Regions from separate parts of the Saccharothrix sabaoui genome, predicted to be linked through region 2. Evidence: riboswitches for the same ligand, from Rfam matches in the RefSeq annotation. Region 2 holds a riboswitch; the other holds the start of a gene.
The links. A riboswitch is a leader RNA that binds a small molecule or an ion and turns the genes downstream of it on or off. The one in region 2 is predicted to bind S-adenosylmethionine.
Positions count from the first base shown of each region.

Region 1: it holds a riboswitch for S-adenosylmethionine, as region 2 does, so the genes downstream of both, ACR807_RS02400 (aminotransferase class V-fold PLP-dependent enzyme) here and ACR807_RS11185 (methionine ABC transporter ATP-binding protein) in region 2, are expected to answer to the same signal.

Region 1 covers NZ_JBPKJK010000004.1:66,518-69,912, forward strand. The annotation lists gene ACR807_RS02395 (potassium/proton antiporter) at 1-1,048, shown strand, start outside; SAM riboswitch class IV at 1,116-1,229, shown strand; gene ACR807_RS02400 (aminotransferase class V-fold PLP-dependent enzyme) at 1,271-2,644, shown strand; gene lspA (signal peptidase II) at 2,668-3,264, shown strand; gene ACR807_RS02410 (RluA family pseudouridine synthase) at 3,261-3,395, shown strand, end outside.
Region 2 covers NZ_JBPKJK010000027.1:43,701-47,095, forward strand. The annotation lists gene ACR807_RS11175 (resuscitation-promoting factor) at 1-785, shown strand, start outside; gene rsmA (16S rRNA (adenine(1518)-N(6)/adenine(1519)-N(6))-dimethyltransferase RsmA) at 796-1,674, shown strand; SAM riboswitch class I at 1,762-1,854, shown strand; gene ACR807_RS11185 (methionine ABC transporter ATP-binding protein) at 2,073-3,083, shown strand; gene ACR807_RS11190 (methionine ABC transporter permease) at 3,080-3,395, shown strand, end outside.

The sequences.
Region 1 (3,395 bases), on a different contig from region 2:
GCGGCTCATCGGCGCGCTGGAGCTGGAGTCCGGCATCAACGACGCGCCGGTCTACATCGCCGTCGTGCTGCTCGCCTCGCCCGACCCGGTGACGTGGACCGCGCCCGCCCTGATGGTGTACGAGCTGGTCGCGGGCGCCCTGATCGGCATCGCGCTCGGCTGGCTCGGCGGGGTGGGGCTGCGCCGCGCCGCCCTGCCCTCCACCGGCCTGTACCCGCTGGCCACGGTCGCCGTGTGCCTGCTCGCCTACACCGCCGGCGACCTCGCGCACGCCTCCGGCTTCCTCGCCGTCTACATCGCCGCGCTGGTCCTCGGCAACGCCCGCCTGCCGCACCGCGCGGACACCCTGTCGTTCGCCGAGGGCCTCGGCTGGATCGCCCAGATCGGCCTGTTCGTGCTGCTCGGCCTGTACGCCTCGCCCGGTCGGGTGCTCGACGCCCTGGTGCCCGCCCTGGTCGCGGGCGCGGTGCTGGTGCTGCTGGCCAGACCCCTGTCGGTGCTGTGCGCGGCGCTGCCGTTCCGGGTGCCGTGGCGCGAACAGGTGTTCATCTCGTGGTCCGGGCTGCGCGGCGCGGTGCCCATCGTGTTCGCGCTGATCCCGCTGATCCAGGGCGTCGACGGCGCCCAGCGGCTGGTCGACGCGGTGTTCGTGCTGGTCGTGGTGCTGACCCTGGTGCAGGGCACCACCCTGCCGTGGCTCGCGAAGTGGCTCGGCCTGGTCAAGTCCGGCGAGGCGCACGAGGTGCAGGTCGACTCCTCGGCGCTGGACGAGCTGGGCGCGGAGCTGCTCCAGGTGCGCATCCAGCGCGGCTCCAAGCTGCACGGCGTCTACCTGTCCGAGCTGCGGCTGCCGCCGGGCTCGTCGGTGAGCCTCGTGGTGCGGGCGGAGAACAGCTTCACGCCCCAGCCGACCACCCGGCTCCAGGAGCACGACCAGCTGCTGGTCGTGTGCACGGAGGTCGCGCGCACCGCCACGGAGCAGCGGATCAGGGCGGTCGACCGGGCCGGCCGGTTCGCGCGCTGGAAGGGCGACGCGGGGCTGCCGTAGCCGCGACCTCCCACGATGTGGGCGCGTCTCGACGGCGGCGCGGTGTTCCGGTTACCTTCGGGGTGAAGGTCATGAGTGCCAGCGACAAGCTCGGGCTAGCTGGCCGGCAACCCTCCTACCGCGGTGGGGTGCCCCCGATGAGGACCTGGCCGGCGCGCAGGGCGTCCGGCAAGCGCGGACTCCCTTCCCACGGGTGGAGTCCCGGACTCCCCGGAGGGTGTCATGACCGTCGCAGTCCCCAGGCCCACCACCGCCGTCACCACTGCCACCACGACCACTGCCAGCACGACCGCTGCCACTACCACCGCCGCCCTGCCCCGCGTCGTCGGCTCCGCGCTGCGCGTGCCGCTGGTCACCGGTGAGCGCGTCGAGTACGCCAACCTCGACCACGCGGCCAGCGCGCCGTGCCTGGAGCAGGTCCGCGACGCCGTCGACGAGCTGCTGCCCTGGTACGCGAGCGTGCACCGGGGCGCCGGCTTCGCCTCGCAGGTCTCCACCCGCGTCTACGAGCAGGCCCGCGCGTCGGTCCGCCGCTTCCTCGGCGCCCGGTCCACCGACGCCGTCGTGTTCACCCGCAACGCCACCGACGCGCTGAACCTGCTGGCCCGCAGCGTGCCGAAGCACACCGCCGTGCTGCTGTTCGACACCGAGCACCACGCCGCCCTGCTGCCGTGGCGCGGCCCGAACGTGCGCCGCCTGCGCACCCCGTCCTCGCCCGCCGCGGCCGTGCTGGAGCTGGACCGCGCGCTGCGCGAGGCCCCCGTCGGACCGCGCCTGGTCGTGGTGACCGGCGCGTCCAACGTGACCGGCGAGCTGTGGCCGGTCGCCGAGCTGGCCCGGGTCGCCCGCCGGCACGGGGCGCGCGTCGCCCTGGACGCCGCCCAGCTCGCCCCGCACCGCCCGGTCGACGTGCGCGCCCTCGACGTGGACTACACCGTGCTGTCCGGGCACAAGCTGTACGCGCCGTTCGGCTCCGGCGCGCTGGTCGGCCGCTCCGACTGGCTCCAGGCCGCCGAGCCGTACCTGGTCGGCGGGGGTGCCACGGCCCGCGTCACCGACCACGGCGACCGGCTGGGCGTGGCCTGGTCGGCGGTGCCCGAGCGGCACGAGGCCGGCACGCCCAACGTGGTCGGCGTGCACGCCCTCGCCGTGGCCTGCGACGTCCTCGGGCGGCACTGGGAGCGGGTCGCCGAGCACGAGCGCGTCCTGCTGGCCCGCCTGCGCGAGGGGTTGGCGACCGTGCCCGGCGTGCACGAGCTGGCCCTGTTCGGCGGCGGGCAGGACCGGGTCGGCGTGGTGAGCTTCACCGTCGGCGGCCAGGACGCCGGCTACCTGGCCGCGGCGCTGTCCGCCGAGCACGGCATCGGCGTGCGCGACGGCGCGTTCTGCGCCCACGTCGCCGTGCACCGGCTCACCGGGGGCGGGCGGGCCCTGCGCGCGTCCCTCGGCCTGGGCAGCTCGGAGGAGCACGTCGACCGGTTCGTGGCCGCGCTGCGCCGTCTCGTCACCGAGGGTTCGCGGTGGGCCTACGAGCAGCGCGACGGCCGCTGGGCGCCGTGCGACGACCAGCGCGCGCTCCCGCCGTTCCTGCGCTGAGCAGCGTGTTGGACAATGGCCGGGTGAGCACCGATCCCAGCGCCGAGCCGGCCGACGACGCCGACCAGCCCGAGCCGCCGCTGCCGAAGCGACGCGTCGCGCTGCTGGCGGTCATCGCGCCGATCGTGTTGGCGCTCGACGTCGTCGTCAAGGTGATCGCGGTCGAGGAGCTGGAGGGGCGGGAGCCGGTCGAGCTGTTCGGCGGCCTGCTGTACCTGCCGCTGATCCGCAACACCGGTGCCGCGTTCGGCATGGCCGAGGGCTGGACGGTGATCCTCGCGCTGATCGCGTTCGGCGTCGTCGGGTTCATCCTGTGGATCGCCCGCCGGCTGCGGTCGGTCGGCTGGGCCATCGGCCTCGGGCTCGTGCTCGGCGGCGCCACCGGCAACCTGGTCGACCGGGTCTTCCGGGCGCCCGGCCCGCTGCGCGGCGGCGTCGTGGACTACATCTCGGTGCTGGACCCCTGGGGCCGGGTCTTCCCGGTGTTCAACCTGGCCGACTCGGCCATCTGCGTGGGCGGCGGTGTCATCGTCCTGATGGCCCTGCTCCAGCGCGACTACGACGGGACGCGCGTGGAGAAGAAGAAGCCCGCCCAGGCGGAGAAGGAGGCGGGCGAATGAGCGGCTACCGCACCCTGCCCGTGCCCGACGGCCTGGACGGCATGCGCGTCGACGCGGGCCTGGCCAAGCTGCTCGGCCTGTCGCGCACCGCCGTCGCCGCGCTCACCGAGGCCGGTGACGTCGTGCTGGAC
Region 2 (3,395 bases):
GCTCGGTCACCGTCGACGAGGCGCTCGACCAGATGCAGGTGCCGGACGAGGGCGCGTGGCTCTCGCACGACCGCGGCATGGACGTGCCGCTCCAGGGCCTGTCCCTGGAGGTCAAGAGCCTCAAGACCATCACGCTCTACGACGGCGGCAACCCGCCGAGGCAGCTGCGGACGACCGCTCTGACGGTCGACGAGATGCTCAAGAACGAGAACCTCTCCCTCGGCGCCGAGGACAAGCTCGAAACGGCGCCGGACCTGCGCATCACCAACGGCGCCGAGGTCCACATCACCCGCACCGGCGTGTCCGTGATCAACGCGACGGAGGCCATCCAGCCGCCCGTCGAGGAGGTCAAGGACGACACGATGATGAAGGGGCAGAAAGAGGTCCTGGAGCCGGGCGAGCCCGGCGAGCAGATCGTCACCTACCGCGTCACGCAGAAGAACGGCCAGGAGACCGGCCGCGAGAAGCTGGGCGTGAAGGTCACCAAGGAGCCGAAGGCCAAGAAGGTCAAGGTCGGCACCAAGCTCCCGCCCGACGGCGCGGTGTGGGACTCCCTCGCCCAGTGCGAGGCGACCGGCAACTGGGCCATCAACACCGGCAACGGCTACTACGGCGGCCTCCAGTTCAACAAGAGCACCTGGGACGCCTACGGCGGCGCGCAGTACGCCGCGTACCCGCACCAGGCGAGCCGCGAGCAGCAGATCGCCGTCGCCACGAAGCTGCGCGACGCCCGCGGCGGCTACTCGGCGTGGCCCCACTGTTCCTCGAAGCTGGGCCTGTCGTAAGAATGCACGGGTGACCAACGCTTCACCGTCGACCGACCCGGGGAGTTCGCTCCTCGGGCCGGCTGACGTTCGCCGGCTCGCCGCCGAGCTGGACGTCCGCCCCACCAAGAAGCTGGGGCAGAACTTCGTGCACGACCCGAACACGGTGCGCCGCATCGTGGCCGCGGCCGAGCTGACCGCCGACGACGTCGTGCTGGAGGTCGGGCCGGGCCTGGGGTCGCTGACGCTGGCGCTGCTGCCCGCGTGCCGGGCCGTGGTGGCCGTGGAGATCGACGGGAAGCTCGCCGAGCGGCTCCCGGCCACCGCCGCCGAGCGCGCCCCGCTGCTGGCCGACCGGCTCACCGTGGTGCACGAGGACGCGATGCGCGTCACCGCCGACCGGCTGCCGGTCGCGCCCACCGCCCTGGTGGCGAACCTGCCGTACAACATCGCCGTGCCCGTCGTGCTGCACCTGCTGGCCGAGCTGCCGTCGTTGCGCACCGGCCTGGTGATGGTGCAGTCCGAGGTGGCCGACCGGATGGCCGCGCCCCCCGGCAGCAAGGTCTACGGCGTGCCGAGCGTCAAGCTCGCCTGGTACGCCGACGCGCGCCGGGCCGGCCCGGTGTCGCGCGCGGTGTTCTGGCCGGTGCCCAACGTGGACTCCGCGCTGGTGGCGTTCACCCGCCGGGAGAGCCCGTCCTCTGTGGACCGCAAGGCGCTGTTCTCGTTGGTGGACGCGGCTTTCGCGCAGCGGCGCAAGATGCTGCGCGGCGCGCTGGCCGGCTGGGCCGGGTCGGCCGCGGCGGCGGAGCGGCTGCTCGTCGAGGCGGGCGTCGACCCCGCTGTCCGCGGCGAACAACTGGGGGTCGCCGACTTCGTCCGGATAGCCGAGGCCGCCTCCACTCGGTAGTCGTCGATCTTTCGGCCGAAAGTGTGATTTGCCGGACGATCCTGTTTCAGGCTTGCGTCGGGAGTGGGTCGTCGGGTGTACTCGGTGCTGCCATCCCGAGCGGCCGAGAGACCTGGCTCTACGACGCCGCAGCAACCACTCCTCCACAGGGGCAGGTGCTTCAGCCAGGACCGATGGAGGATCACGTGCCCAGGATGCTGCTCACGAGAAGGCGGGTCGTCGACCACGGCCGCCGCACGGCCTCCGGCTGTCGCAGCCTCTAGAAGAGCCCAGAGCCCGCTTACCGGGCCGCTTTTCGATCCTCGCCGTCCCCGTCGCGGGACACCTTCCTGAGCTGAGCCCGCCGGTCGACGCGCGCCACGAGCGCGCGCCGCCGCACGCCTTCGTGGAGCGAAAACGTGATCACTGTCGAGAACCTCACCAAGACCTTCCCCGGGAGTACCGGTCAGGTTCGCGCGCTGGACGGCGTGAACCTGGACGTCGCGGCCGGCACCGTCCTCGGCGTCGTCGGCCCGAGCGGCGCCGGCAAGTCCACCCTGGCCCGCTGCGTCGCCCTGCTGGAGCGCCCGGACAGCGGCGCGATCCGCGTCGACGGCACGGACCTCGTCTCCCTCGACGGCACCGCGCTGCGCGCCGCCCGCCGGCAGATCGGCGTCGTGCCGCAGGGCGACTCCCTGCTGCGCCAGCGCACCGCCGCCGGCAACGTCGCGCTGCCGCTGGAGGCCGCGGGCATCGCCGGCCCGCAGCGCCGCACCCGCGTCGCCGAGCTGCTCGACCTGGTGGGCCTCACCGACAAGGCCGGGTCGTACCCCGACCAGCTCTCCGGCGGCCAGCGCCAGCGCATCGCCGTGGCCCGCGCGCTCGCCGCGTCGCCGTCGGTGCTGCTGGCCGACGAGCCGACCTCGGCGCTCGACCCCGACACCACCGGCTCGGTGCTGACCGTGCTGGACCGGGCGCGCGCCGAGCTGGGCGTGACCGTCCTCGTCGTCACGCACGACATGGGCGTGGTCCGCCGGATCTGCGACGACGTCGCGGTGCTGGAGGGCGGCAAGGTCGTGGAGCACGGCAAGGTGCTCGACCTGGTGTCCGACGCGGCCAGCCGCACGGCCGCCTCGCTGCTGCCCGCCGTGGACCAGAACCCGGGCGCGGAGGCCGCGTTCGACCGGGTCGCGGACGTGGTGCTGGTCGGCTTCGCCGCCGTCGGCGCCCTGCTGCCCGAGGCGACCAGCCGGTTCGGCGTCGACCTGAACCTGCTGGGCGGCGGCCTGACCCGCCTGGGCGAGACCCCCGTCGCGCGGTTCCGCGTCGGGTTGAAGGGTGAGCGCGCCGACTCGGCGCTGGAGTGGATCTCCGAGGCCGGCGGCTCCGTGCGCCGGACCCTCGCGGGTCCGCAGGGAGTAGCTGCGTGAGGTCTGCAACACCCTGGTCGGAGGTCTTCGACCAACTGCTCGTCGCCACCGGTGAGACGCTCTACATGGTGGTGGTCTCCACCCTGATCGCGGTCCTGCTCGGCACCCCCGTCGGCATCTGGCTCCAGCTCACCGCACCCGGTGGGCTGAAGCCGCGCCCGGTGGTGCACAAGGTCCTCGGCTTCGTCGTCGACCTCGGCCGCTCCATGCCGTTCCTGGTCCTGCTGGTGGTGCTCACCTCGCTGACCAGGCTCCTGCTCAGCAGCACGATCGGGCCGACGGCGGCGATCGTGCCGCTGGCGGTGGGCGCCA